2 regions of the Polaromonas sp. P1_F1 genome follow, and region 1 is predicted to be linked to the other one. Evidence: predicted binding sites of a transcription regulator. Region 1 holds the regulator's gene; the other holds the start of a gene.
What was found. The regulator NrdR, encoded in region 1, represses ribonucleotide reductase genes. The targets are predictions, from matches to a motif close to CACNANATNTNGTG.
Positions count from the first base shown of each region.

Region 2: the regulator NrdR is predicted to act here: its motif matches at 3,254-3,267, upstream of AC1DZE_RS02985 (ribonucleoside-diphosphate reductase subunit alpha).

Region 1 covers NZ_JBFUBJ010000002.1:113,192-120,366, reverse strand. Annotated here, with positions in the region: gene AC1DZE_RS06750 (lytic transglycosylase domain-containing protein) at 432-1,316, shown strand; ZMP/ZTP riboswitch at 1,455-1,584, shown strand; gene glyA (serine hydroxymethyltransferase) at 1,621-2,865, shown strand; gene nrdR (transcriptional regulator NrdR) at 2,966-3,415, shown strand; gene AC1DZE_RS06735 (GspH/FimT family pseudopilin) at 3,336-4,148, shown strand; gene pilV (type IV pilus modification protein PilV) at 4,139-4,744, shown strand; gene AC1DZE_RS06725 (PilW family protein) at 4,741-5,739, shown strand; gene AC1DZE_RS06720 (pilus assembly PilX family protein) at 5,739-6,431, shown strand; gene AC1DZE_RS06715 (pilus assembly protein) at 6,441-7,175, shown strand, end outside.
Region 2 covers NZ_JBFUBJ010000001.1:605,383-612,557, reverse strand. Annotated here, with positions in the region: gene AC1DZE_RS02990 (ribonucleotide-diphosphate reductase subunit beta) at 1-41, opposite strand, end outside; gene AC1DZE_RS02985 (ribonucleoside-diphosphate reductase subunit alpha) at 173-3,082, opposite strand; gene ampD (1,6-anhydro-N-acetylmuramyl-L-alanine amidase AmpD) at 3,525-4,124, opposite strand; gene AC1DZE_RS02975 (sigma-54-dependent transcriptional regulator) at 4,111-5,559, opposite strand; gene AC1DZE_RS02970 (two-component system sensor histidine kinase NtrB) at 5,565-7,175, opposite strand, start outside.

The DNA of each region.
Region 1 (7,175 bases):
TGCTCCGGGGCCACCCGCGCCGGCCTCAGGTGCCGATCCGGCGACTACATGCAACATGGAAAACGGCCTACAACCGCAGCCGCGAAAGGCTGATCGCGCTTTTTAGAGGCAAAACTTAACTTAGAGCTCCATCTCAAATAAAGCCCGTAAACACCTTGATTCAGGCCGGTTTTGCCGGAAATCAAGGTTTTTATTTGACTTTTTAATATAAAGAATCAATTTGTTATTATTGACAGGTTATTAACCAACCCCATAGAATCCCGCCAGTCCCACGAATCCTAGGGACAACCCGAACCCGCTGCCCTATTCCTCAAAGAAGCCGGCAACGTCAAACAAGGGTCAACACCCACAAGGCTTGCCTTGGTTTGATGGCGACCCAATCAAAGCCTGCCTGGCCCCCCAAAGGGCCTGCAAGCGTAGAAAGGAGTGCTATGACAGCGCTAGGACAATTCGGCCTTAACCTGAATGTCAACGCACACATCAAGAATGTGCGAAGCAGTGTTTCAAACATTGTTGACGACATCTCCCAAGGCTTTTTCGAGATTACCCACAACAGCTTCGCCCTTCTGGGCCTGGCAGTCGTGTTTGCGGTGATCACCCTGACTGCCCGGCCCGACTTGCGTCAGGCCGGTGAATTCAAGCTCATGACCTGGCTGCAGCAGCGCCAGGAAGCCGCCATCGGTTTTACCGAGCCGGCCGCCATTGAGCGCGCCACGGCGTCCAACCCGAAAGACCTGCCCGCCCAACAGGCGGCGGTGGCTTACTGGCTGAGCAAGAAGTACGGCGTCGCGCCCGAGCCGCTGAGCGTGCTGGTGGCCGAGGCCTTCGAGATCGGCCAGAAAGCCAAGCTCGACCCCACCCTGATCCTGGCCATCATGGCGATCGAGTCCGGCTTCAACCCGTTCGCGCAAAGCCCGGTCGGCGCCCAGGGCCTGATGCAAGTCATGACCAAGGTGCACCACGACAAGTACGACAACTTCGGCGGCAAGCTGGCGGCGTTTGACCCGGTGACCAACCTGCGCGTCGGCGTCAAGGTGCTGCAGGAATGCATCGCCCGCGCCGGCTCTGTCGAGGGCGGCCTCAAATACTATGTAGGCGCAGCCAACATGGACGACGACGGCGGTTACGCCGGCAAGGTGATGGGCGAACATGCCCGCCTGCTGGCCGTGGTGGCGTCTGCCTCCAAGCGCGGTGCGCCCTCGCCTTTCTTCACCACACCCGGTGGCTCGTCGCGCCCGGTGCCGGCCTCCCTGCCGGCCACGCCCGAAGCTGAAGGCAAGACGCCTGACAAGGTGGCGTTGCTGAACCAGTCCTGATTCGGGCGACTTGGGGGTCTTTTCACCCCATGCACTGCAAAAAAAGCCGGGCCGCCTACAGCGCTCCGGCTTTTTGCTTTTCGGGGTGCAGGTGAAGAAGCCCGGAAGCGGCAGGTTTTGGGCGCGCTCAGTTACACTAGCGAGGTGCGCGACTGGCGATAGGCTCAAGGTTTTCGCAACCATTGGAGCTGACGTGGGACACCACTGGGAAGCGCACCGCTGAAAGCCGTTGGGCCGAAGCGTTCAGCCGTTCGCCTGGGCAGCCCTTGTTTCAATAGCAGGGACCACGTCTTTAAGGACTGCCATGTACCACCGCAACATCCTGGTTGAACAAACCGACCCTGAAATCTTCGCCGCCATCCAGGCTGAAAATGCCCGGCAAGAACACCACATCGAGCTGATTGCCAGCGAAAACTACGCCTCGCCCGCCGTCATGGCCGCGCAGGGCTCGCAGCTCACCAACAAATACGCTGAAGGCTACCCCGGCCGCCGCTACTACGGCGGCTGCGAACACGTCGACGTGGCCGAGCAGCTCGCCATCGACCGCATCAAAACCATCTTCGGTGCCGAGGCCGCCAACGTGCAGCCGCATTGCGGCGCATCGGCCAACGAGGCCGTGTTCCTGGCTTTCCTCAAGCCCGGCGACACCATCATGGGCATGAGCCTGGCCGAAGGCGGCCACCTGACGCACGGCATGGCCCTGAATATGAGCGGCAAGTGGTTCAACGTCGTCTCCTACGGCCTCAATGACAAGGAAGAGATTGACTACGACGCGATGGAGCGCAAGGCCCACGAGGCCAAACCCAAGCTGATCATCGCCGGCGCCTCGGCCTACAGCCTGCGCATCGATTTCGAGCGTTTCGCCAAGGTGGCCAAGGCCGTTGGCGCGATCTTCATGGTCGACATCGCCCACTACGCCGGCCTGGTGGCTGCGGGCGTGTACCCCAACCCGGTGCCGCACGCCGACATCGTCACGTCGACCACACACAAGAGCCTGCGCGGCCCGCGTGGCGGCATCATCCTGATGAAGGCCGAACACGAAAAAGCCATCAACAGCGCCATCTTCCCCGGCCTGCAGGGCGGCCCGCTGATGCATGTGATTGCCGCCAAGGCCGTGGCCTTCAAGGAAGCCATGGCGCCCGAGTTCAAGGCTTACCAGCAGCAGGTCGTGAAGAACGCGCAGATCGTGGCCGACACCCTGACCCAGCGCGGCCTGCGCATCGTCAGCGGCCGCACCGAGAGCCACGTCATGCTGGTCGACCTGCGCGCCAAGGGCATCACCGGCAAGGAAGCCGAAGCCGTGCTGGGCAGCGCCCACATGACGATCAACAAGAACGCCATCCCGAACGACCCCGAAAAACCGATGGTCACCAGCGGCGTGCGCATCGGCACCCCGGCCATGACGACCCGCGGCTTCAAGGACGAAGAAGCCCGCGCCACGGCCAACCTGATCGCCGACGTGCTCGACAACCCGCGCGACGCGGCCAACATCGAAGCGGTCCGTGCCAAGGTCCACGCCCTGACCAGCCGCTTCCCGGTCTACCGCTGATCATGACGGACAGTGCGGACACTATGATTTTGATAGCTGCCCGCGCATGTCCTGATTGGGCTAGAGGCCGATTTACACCTTCAGATTCGGGCTACCTCTCATGAAATGCCCTTTTTGCGGCCACCTTGAAACCCAGGTCGTGGAGACGCGCGTGGGCGAAGATGCCGAATTCATACGCCGCCGCCGCCAGTGCGGCGCATGTGAAAAGCGCTTCACAACCTATGAGCGGCCCGATGTCACCTTCCCGTCCATCGTCAAGAAGGACGGCAGGCGCATCGAGTACAAGCGCAGCAAAGTCCTGGCGTCCCTGAACCTCGCGCTGCGCAAGCGGCCCGTCAGCACCGAGCAGGTCGACTCGGCGGTTGAACGCATCGAGGAAAAGCTCCTGAGCCTGGGGCTGCGGGAAGTGCCGTCCAACCGCATCGGCGAGCTCGTCATGCGTGAGCTCCGCAAGCTCGACAAGGTGGCCTATGTCCGCTTTGCGAGCGTTTACCGCAGCTTCGAGGATATTGACGAATTCAAGACCCTGGTGGACGAGGTCAGGCGGTAGAAATCGCTCCGGGTACGGCAAAAACCCTACCCGCCACCAGATTAATGGTAGTCGGAGCCCGACAGCCGGAGCCTCGCCCGTCAACGGCGGTTCCTATACTCACGACATGCGAATGACCGTGTGCTCAACAACCTTACGCCGCCCCACCAAAGCGGCTCCGCGCGCTTGCGACGCAGGCTTCACCATCATCGAAATCATGGTGACAGTTGCTGTTTTAGCCATGATTTTGGCCATAGGACTGCCTAATTTGAGGGAGTTCATGGTTCGAAACCAGGCAGGCGCCATTACGGCTGAATTTTCCAATGACGTCTCGCGTGCGAGGATTGAAGCGATCAGCAGAAACAATTGCGTCACCATCTGCATGTCGAGCAATACCTCCAATGCCCTTACCGGGGGCACCCCCACATGCGCAACGGCGGGGAGCAACTGGCAAGCCGGCTGGATAGTTTTTTCCAATCCCAGTTGCAGCGCCACACAAAACGACCCGACAACGGTCGGCTCGACACTGATTTCAGTGCGCCAGCCTGGCGTCGACAGCTTTGACCTGTCAGATAGTGCTTCTTTGAAGCGCCTAACGTTCGATTCTCGAGGGCTTGCATCCATTGCCCAGTCCAACTTCTCGCTTTCATACATCCTCGAAAGCAACACCAGTCCTCACTACCGCTCTATTTGCATCACTTCAGCAGGCCGGGTAAGTGTCAAAAAATACGGAGGAGTCAGCGCATGTCCATGAGTCGCCAGCGAGGTGCAGGCCTGATCGAGGCCTTGATCGCCATGCTTATTCTTTCCATCGGTGTGCTCGGCATGGTCGGCATGCAGACGGCTTCGCTCAAGTACGAGCAAACCGGATGGGTGCGATCGGCGCTGTCGTCCAGCATCAGCAGCTTTGCGGATCGCATCAGGGCAAATGCCAGTGCGGACGCAACCGCTTATAACTTCTCCCGCACCTACGCCGCTGAACGTACATCCATTGATGGAACCCCGACCTACCTGAACCCGGCCAAAGATTGCAACACCGCAACCTGTACCCCGACCGAGCTGGCGGCCTATGACATCACTATCTGGCGTCTTGACCTGAACAACCAGCTGCCGGGCGCGGTGGGCATCGTAACGCCCACCGGAACCAAAGGCGTGGACTTGCGCTTCCTGGTGACCGTTGCCTGGTATAGCAAAGACAACCTGGACGGTACAGGTACAACACTGCGTTCACCCGACATATGCACGGCGACCACCACAGGAATCGCCGCAAGAAACTGCTGCCCCACTGCACTGGGAACGGCTACCGCCCTGGCCGGCGTTCAATGCGCCAATCTTGAGATGATTCCATGAAGACACTTCACATCGGAATGGCGCAGCCGCGCTACCGCCAACGCGGTTTGACACTGATCGAGCTGCTGGTCAGTCTGGTCATCGGCCTGGTCCTCGCCCTCGCGGCAGCGGCGGCATATCTGGGCACCCGCTCGGCCGCTACAGCCTCAGCCAATATGGCGATGCTCAATGAGACCGGCAAGCTTGCACTGGACATGATTGGCCGCGACCTTCAGATGGCGGGTTTCTACCCCATGATCATGTCCACCACCTCCGCGGCCTCAGGTAATTTGGGGGGATTCACCAATACCAAATACTCAACCGCCGTGGCCTATAACCAGGGGCTGTTTGGGTGCGACGGCGCGGTGTTCAATCCCACAACCAGGGCTTGCGGCAGCACGGTAGCCACTGCGCCAGATTCGGTTGTGATCAACTATTTCACCATGCCAGAGCTGGATGCATCGACCTTTGGGAGTGGGTTCGACTGCCTGAGGCAATCTGTTGACCTTGATCCCAACAATGCGGCGCAGATTGCCGATGGACGGCCGCGCTACGTATCCAACCGTTTTGGCCTGGTCGCTACCAGCTATACGGCCCAGGGCGTCGGCGGTACCACCCGGACAGTGAATACCAAGAGCCTCGGATGCAACGGCAATGGAAAAAACCCGGAAGACACCATTTATCAACCGATTTTTGAAGGCATTGAAGACATGGTGATCCGATATGGGGTGGCCGGGACAGCTGGGACGTCTCCGGAGACCTACCATACCGCTGCCGAAGTGACTGCATTGCCCGATGTCGCGGGCTTCACATCATGGCAGCGCGTAACCGCCATCAGGGTGTGTTTGCTGACCCGTACGCCGGAAAACTCGCGCACCCAGGACAAGGCAGGCTCCTTGCGCAGCTATGCCAACTGCCGGGGCGCCAACATCACCTACGCGGCCACCGACCGGACTATTTACAAGAAATACGAGCGCGTATTTGCCATTCGAAATAACTTGACAGGTATTTACTGATGCGAGCCGGCATGCCAATCACTACAGCGCGCCTCGAAAGAGGAGTGTCCCTCCCTATAGTCTTGATGTTCCTGCTGGTCATCACGATTCTCGGGACCATCGGGATGCGACGCGCAACCACGGGTGAAACGCTCTCGAGAAACCAACTCGACTACGAAGTCGCCCGCCAGGCCACAGAAGCCGCACTACGCGACGCAGAGCGCGACTTGAAATTGGCAGGCCCTCTGCGTCCCAATGCCTTGTGTGCGCGCGACGACGACAGGCCCATAAAAGAAAAAACCATGGGGCCCTACTTCGACCCAAGCTGCCCCAGAGGGCAGTGCCGGAACCCACTGGACTATTACTACACGAGCAACTACACCACCGTCACCAACCCTGAACCCTGGTGGCCGACCATCAACGGGAAAAAAGGGCTGTGGGAAGGTCCGCCTGCCACGCCCAGCGCAAAACCAAGCGACGCGGCAGGTGCAGGCACCAATTGCACCTTCACCGGTGCGGTACCCCTGGGCACCTTTACCGGTGTTGCCAGATTTGCCGGTGTGGCAAGGCAGCCTGAATACCTGATGGAATATTTCAAAGGTTCTGCAGGCGATGACATCGTCATTCGCATCTCTGCCCGTGGTTTCGGGGCAGACATCAACACTGAAGTTGTAATGCAAACCTATTACCGTCCTTTTCTCCCAAGCAATTAAGGAAAATCCGTGAAAAAAATTATCACCATTGCCGGATTTTTGTTTGCGGCGCTCACTTCGCAAGGGGTGGCATTTGCACAGGCACTGACCCCGGCCATTCCGCCGAACATCGTGACCTCGTCGCCGAGGCCCATGATCATGCTGAACATGTCGAAAGACCATCAGCTTTTTTACCGGGCGTACGACGAGTTCTCGGATCTTGACGGCGACGGAATTCCCGAAACAACTTACAAGCACAGCTTTAACTACTACGGGTATTTCGATTCCTATAAATGCTATAGCTACAGCGGCACGACAAACCGCTTTGCCCCCGTTAGCACCAACACGGACAAATATTGCACGGGCAACTGGAGCGGCAACTTCCTGAACTGGGCCACCATGACCCGCATGGACGTGGTGCGCAAGGTGCTGTACGGCGGCCTGCGTTCCACCGACACCAATGCACTGACCATTCTGGAGCGTACCAGCCTGCCGACAGATGCCCATTCATTCGCCAAGTATTACAAGGGCGACGATCTGGATCAACTCACCCCTTTTACCGCCAGCCAGCTTGCGGCTTCGAGCGTCATCAGCAACGACAACACCAATAATGCGCGACGCCTTATTGAGTTTACGTTCAATTCCAACAAGGCTCACAAGAACAATCCCGGCACCGCGCCGGCCGCAGCTATTGCCACCACTTGCCAAACTCTGGTTGAAACTTACTATGGCGGCGCAACCAATGCCCCCCCTCAGTACAACTGC
Region 2 (7,175 bases), on a different contig from region 1:
GTTTGCAAAGATGGTTTGACTTCTTCGTCCCAGGTCAACATAGAGGTTTCCAATACTTTGGGATTATGAAAGCAGCGATACAAAATGAAAAGTGTTCATTCACATCGCTACAAAATTGTGTTGCTCAATTACATCGAATCGTGCGATGAAGCTCAGCGCACGATTCGGTTTTTTATTGGCAGGCCTCGCAACCTGGGTCATCGATTGCACAGAATTTGATGTCGGTCGCGGGCGATGCACTCATCTGCGCCTGCGCTGCGGCGGCTGCCGCTTCGAGCGCGCTCATGCCGCCGCCTGCCGTCGCGGTACCCGATGACACCGAGTTCATCTTGCCTGCGGTCACGGTCGACTTCTCGGCGTGCGTCGCGCTTTGCGTGCGCAGGTAGTAAGTCGTCTTGAGGCCGCGCAGCCAGGCCAGCTTGTAGGTGTCGTCGAGTTTTTTGCCCGAGGCGCCTGCCATGTAGATATTGAGCGACTGCGCCTGGTCAATCCATTTCTGGCGGCGCGCTGCGGCTTCCACAATCCAGGAGGTCTCGATCTCAAACGCCGTGGCGTAGAGGGCTTTGACGTCTTGCGGGACGCGGTCGATGGGGCGCAGGGAGCCGTCGAAGTGCTTCAGATCCACCACCATCACGTCATCCCACAGGCCCAAGCGCTTCAGGTCTCGGACCAGGTAATGGTTGATGACGGTGAATTCACCCGACAGGTTGGACTTGACCGACAGGTTGCCAAAGCAGGGTTCGATACAAGCATCCACCCCAATGATGTTGGAGATGGTGGCTGTGGGCGCAATGGCCACGCAGTTGGAATTGCGCATGCCGTCTTTGGCAATCTTCTTGCGCAAAGCGTCCCAGTCAAGGCTGGCGGAGCGGTCGACTTCCACATAGCCGCCGCGCTGCTCGGCCAGCATGTCCAGCGTATCCAGCGGCAGGATGCCCTTGTCCCATAGCGAGCCTTTGTACGTGGCATATTTACCGCGCTCTTTGGCCAGTTCGGTCGATGCCCAGTAAGCGTGGTAGCAGACAGCCTCCATGGATTTGTCGGCGAACTCGACAGCTTCCTGGGAAGCGTAAGGCACGCGCAGCTCGTACAGGCAGTCCTGGAAACCCATGATGCCCAGGCCCACAGGGCGGTGGCGCATGTTGGAATCGCGGGCCTTCTTGACGGCGTAATAGTTGATGTCGATCACGTTGTCCAGCATGCGCATGGCCGTGGTGATGGTCTTTTTAAGCTTCTCGTGGTCGACTGCGCCGTCCTTCAGATGCTGGACGAGGTTGACCGAGCCCAGGTTGCAGACGGCGGTTTCGGTGTCGCTGGTGTTGAGCGTGATCTCGGTGCACAGGTTGGACGAGTGCACGACGCCGGTGTGTTGCTGCGGCGAGCGCACATTGCAGGCATCCTTGAACGTGATCCAGGGGTGGCCGGTTTCAAACAGCATCGACAGCATCTTGCGCCACATGTCGGTGGCCTGCAGCTTGCGGGATGGCTTGATTTCGCCGCGCTCGGCCTTGGCTTCGTAGGCGGTGTAGATTTTCTCGAAGTCCTTGCCGAACTTGTCGTGCAGGTCGGGTGTGTCCGACGGTGAGAACAGCGTCCAGGTGCCTTTTTCCATCACGCGGCGCATGAAGAGGTCGGGAATCCAGTTGGCGGTGTTCATGTCGTGCGTACGGCGGCGATCGTCACCGGTGTTCTTGCGCAGTTCCAGGAACTCTTCAATATCCAGGTGCCAGGTTTCCAGGTAGGCGCAGACGGCGCCTTTGCGCTTGCCGCCCTGGTTGACCGCCACGGCGGTGTCGTTGACGACTTTGAGGAAAGGCACGACGCCTTGCGATTCGCCGTTGGTGCCCTTGATATGGGCGCCCAGGGCGCGCACAGGCGTCCAGTCATTGCCCAAGCCGCCGGCAAATTTGGACAGCAGCGCGTTTTCCTTGATGGCGTCGTAGATGCCGCCCAAGTCGTCGGCGACGGTCGTCAGATAGCACGACGACAGCTGCGAGCGCAGCGTGCCGGCATTGAACAGGGTGGGCGTGCTCGACATGAAGTCGAAGGACGACAGGATTTCGTAGAACTCGATCGCGCGTTCTTCGCGGTTGATCTCGTTGAGCGACAGGCCCATGGCCACGCGCATGAAGAAAGCCTGTGGTAGCTCGATGCGCTGTTTGCGCACGTGCAGGAAGTAGCGGTCAAACAGGGTTTGCAGGCCGAGGTAGTCAAATTTCAGGTCGCGTTCGGGCTTGAGCGCGGCGCCCAGGCGGGCCAGGTCGAACTGCTGGAGCTTTTCGTCGAGCAGCTCGTTTTGTACGCCCTTGGCGATGAACTGCGGGAAATACTCGGCGTAGCGAATCGCCATGTCTTCCTGACTGACTTCTTCACCCAGCACCTCGCGGCGGATGGTGTGCATCAGCAGGCGTGCGGTGGCGTAGGTGTAGTCAGGGTCTTTCTCGATCAGGGTGCGCGCTGCCAGGATGGACGCCTTGTAGACTTCATCAATGGGCACACCGTCATAGAGGTTGCGCATGGTCTCGGCAACGATGGGGTCGGGCTTGATATCTGCGCCCAGGTTGGCGCAAGACGCTTCAATCAGAGCCTGCAGGTTGCGGATGTCCAGCGCGACGCGGTTGCCGCGGTCGGTCACATGGATCAGGGGCGCCGCAGGTGCCTGGGTTTGCGGCTGGCGTGCACGCTCTTGCGTGCGCTTCTCGCGGTACAGCACGTAAGCGCGGGCGATTTCATGGTGGCCGCCGCGCATCAGGCCCAGCTCGACCTGATCCTGAACGTCTTCTATATGAAAGGTTCCGCCGCCTGGGCGCGAACGCATCAGGGCGCGGATGACCGCCTGGGTCAGGCCGTCAACGGTTTCGCGGACGCTGGCCGAAGCCGCACCCTGCGTGCCATGCACGGCCAGGAAAGCCTTCATCATGGCCACGGCGATCTTGTTGGGTTCGAACGGCACCACGCCGCCATTGCGGCGGATGATCTGGTAATGGGCGAGCGGGTTGCTTTGCGCGTTGGTATCGCCGGTTGCTGGGTTGCTTGCCAGAACGCTCGACGTGACGGGCACCGCGTGTTGTGCAGTTTGCATGACTTCCTCTTTGCTTTGTTTTATGGGTGGTTTGATGTGCTGTTCGGGGTCTCTGGATATATTGAGGTATTGCACAGGCCTATCAACCTGCTCCTTCATTTCCTGACCCGAATTACATCAAACTGAATTAGGGCTTAGACACTATACCTAGGGTATGGAGGGAATACAAGCCACTACAGGTAGTGTATCGCTGACTAAATGCACCGTTACGTTTTGTGGCTTTTTAGGCCCCATTCCAGACGCCTCGATCAGGGCTTGATGGTGGCTCGTTCAACTTCGCTGAAAGCCTGATGCCATCAGGCTTGCGAAGCTGATGCAGCGTTGTGGCGCGGCTTTTCGCGGGCTTGGATTGAGAGCGCCGGTCACTGCTGGCGCGGTAAAAATAACCGGAAATTTCCACAGCAAGACGCACCGCAATGGTGAGTGCGTGCAGGTGCACCAGTCACATGATTTCGGGAAAACACCTAGCCGGTGACGACAGCGAGTTTTGCAGCAGAGGCCAGTTGAAGCCAAGGCCCGGGTCCTGCTTGCGGCCGGGTGCAATGTGCTCGTGCCCGGCGATGTGCTCAATGGGATAGCGCTGCAGAAGCGAGGCGCACAGCCCGGTCAGGGTTTCATACTGGGATGCTTCAAAGGTATCTCCCTCAAGGCCTTCCAGTTCGATGCCGATGGAATCGTCGTTGCAGTTGGTGCGTCCGCGGTAGCTGGATTCCCCGGCATGCCAGGCGCGGTCGTCACAGCTCACAAACTGCCACAGAGCGCCGGTTCGGGCGATGAAAAAGTGCGATGAAACCTGCAGGCCGCGAATGCCCTGAAAGTAAGCGTGTGCCTCCCAGTCGAGCTGGTTGGTGAAAAGGCGCTGGACGTTGTCATTGCCGAACTCACCTGGCGGCAGGCTGATGGAGTGGATGACGATCAGGTCGATTTGCGCGCCGGGAGGGCGTGGACCAAAGTTGGGCGAAGCCAGTGCGCGTGCGTAGCGGTACCAGCCGTTTTGCCACAAAGGCCGGGGAAGGGCATTGGGGCTTTCAGGCGGGGTCATCAGCAGGGTCAAGTCCATCGGCCAGGTCGTCATTGCCCGGCGTGGCGATATTCAGGCGTGCAATGCGGTAGCGGATCTGCCGCAGGCTCAAACCCAGCCTCGCGGCGGCGGCGGTACGATTGAAGCCGGTCTCCAGCAAAACCTTGGTCAGGATGTTTCGCTCCTGCCCGTCCAGATAATCCTGCAGGTTTTCCGGGACGGCGACGTGCTCTTCGACCGGCGCATCAAAATGCAGCATGCTTCCTTCGCCGAGCGCCACGGCCCGGTGCAGGATGTTTTCCAGCTCCCTGACATTGCCGTTAAAGGGCCTGGACTGCAGCTGCTCCATCACGGCATCTGTCAACTCGGGCATCTTGAAGCCGGACTCCTGGCAGATTCTTGACAGCAGGGCAGTGCAGAGTGCCGGCAAATCCTCCCTGCGTTCGCGCAAGGCCGGCACGGCAATTTCAATCACATTGAGCCGGTAATAAAGATCCTGGCGGAATGTCCCTTCCTGGGCTTCCGCCGCCAGGTTTTTGTGCGTTGCGCTGACGATGCGCACGTCAACGGTGTCCTCCTGCGGCGAACCCAGCGGCCTGACGGTGCGCTCCTGGATGGCGCGCAGAAGTTTGGATTGCATGGCCAGCGGCAGGTCGCCAATTTCATCGAGAAACAAGGTGCCGCCCTTGGCTGCCTGGAAGTAGCCTTGCCGGTCCTGCGCTGATCCGGTGTAAGCGCCCTTTCGTGCACCGAAGAACTCCGCTTCGAGGAGGTTTTCGGGTATGGCGCTGCAATTGACGGCTACAAAAGGCCCTGTCGCGCGGTGGCTGCAGCCGTGTACGGCGCGTGCAACCAGTTCCTTGCCGGTGCCCGATTCCCCCTGAATGAGGACCGGCGCCATGCTTCCCGCCACTTTGACGATGCGCGACTTGACGGCGCGCATGACGGCAGACTCACCCACCAGTTTTTGCAGAATCTGGGTGCCGTCCCCGCTTTTTTTCTGGGCGGAGGGGGCGGGGCCGTGTTCCGGTGCGCTTCGATCGCTTTTGGCCTGTAGTGCAGGATGCTTGGCACCCTGCACGGCGGATGCCACGACACTGCGGAATTGTTTGAGGTCGACCGGTTTCGTGAGGTAGTCAAACGCGCCGGCCTTGAGTGCTTCCACCGCATTTTCGGCCGAGCCGTGGGCTGTAATCACCACGCATCGTTCGGGCCTTTGCTGGTCTATCATGTCTCGCAGTAATTCGAGGCCAAGGCCATCTGGCAGGCGCATATCGGTGATCACAGCATCGAAGTGATGCGCCTTGAGCTGCTCCCGGGCCTGCAGCAGGTCACCGGCTGCCTCCACCCGATACCCTTCCCTGAGCAGCGTCAGTTCATACAGGGTGCGCAAATCCGGTTCATCGTCAATGACGAGGATACGTGCCTGCTGGGGAACGGGAATGGGGGTGCTCATGGTTTTCAGGTTGGCATTGTGGCAAAAGAAGCCGCGGGCAAGGTCATAGACGGACTGGAGGGCGCGAATATGACAAAAAATTCGTTTCCTTCAATGCCGCTGCGCTGCACGCGCTGGTAGCCGATCAGGGCACCATAGCGTTCGCATAATTCACGGCAAATGTACAGGCCCAGCCCGCTGGAGCGGCTTTCAGAGGAGAAAAATGGTTCGAACAGGTGTGTCTGCACGGTTTGCTCCATGGGTTGGCCATCGCTCCATACGGACAGACGGGCCTGCCCGGGCGTAACGAGCTGGGTGGAGACTTCAATGGCCTGAGAAGATGTGCTGGCATAGCGCAGGGCGTTGTCCAGCAGATTGACCATGAGGCGGCGCAAATGCTCGGGCTCAAAGCACACAACGGCATTACCCGAATCTGCCGTGATCTTCATGCGTCGGGACGCTTCAGTCTGCCCCGCCCAGTCCGCGGTAATCTTGTGAGCGGTTTCGTCCAGCGCCAGGGTGGTGGTTTGTGGCGAGGGCAGGTGCGCCTGGGCACGTGAAATGTTCAATACCTCATCGACGATTCTGGCGAGACGTTGCGCATTTTGCCGGATCATGCCTGTGAGCTGGCGGTGCGGCTCGTCTTGCAGGTCTTCTTCCAGCAAGGCATTGGCTTGAGAGATCGCCGCCAGCGGATTCCTGATTTCGTGTGCCACTGCGGCCGACATGCGTCCCATGGCTGCCATCTTCTCGGTCCTCACGCGGGCTTCCATTTCACGCAGGTCTTCCAGGAACATTACACAAAGGCTTTCGTGGGTGCCATTTTTCGAGGCGGCAAGACGAGTGCGTACATGAAGCCGCCGGGTATTGCTGCCCGGGTATTCAAGGCTGATGTCCGCTTCCTGGGGGGTCTGCGTGCTGAACGTGCTGTGCATCAGTTCCGCCAGGGGCAACCAGGCCGCCTCCATGACGAGGATGAAAGGCGCGCTGCGAACTGAATCCCGGGCTCCCAGCAGGCGCCTGGATGCCGGATTGGCCGACCGGACGATGCCGTTGATGTCGACCACCAGCACGCCGTCGGCCAAGGTTTCAATGACCAGTTCGTTCACCTGCGTCTGCATGCGCGCGGCGGACTGGCTGCGTTTTGCCAGCTGTTCTTCACGGGCCAGCCGCAAGGCGAGGTGGTTCGCAAGCAGTGCGACCAGGAAAAAACCGGAACCGCTCAAGCCCGACTGGAGGAATCGGGCATTGAAGTCGCCCAATACCTGAAGTGAGCTCCACCAGGCGTCGGCCAGAAGCAGCAAGGTCACGCTGGCTGCGGTTCCGAAGGCCAGCAAAATCGGTCCAAGGATGGAGGCAAGGAGCACCGGCAGGGCAAACAGCGGCGTGTAGTTGATGCCGCTCGATTGCAGGAAATTGAGTGTGGAGAACGTGATGACGTCCACGCCGATGGTCAGTAACCACTGTGCGTCAAAGGTGCTTCGTGGTGGCCGCGGTTTGGCCCACAGGCGCACGGCCAGTGTGGCGCACAGATAGGCGATGCATACCGCAATCGACCAGCGGTTGGTGATGTTGCCCAGCGCGTAGATAACCGCCTGAAGGATGACGAGCACCGTGGCGATGGCAACGCGTGCCGT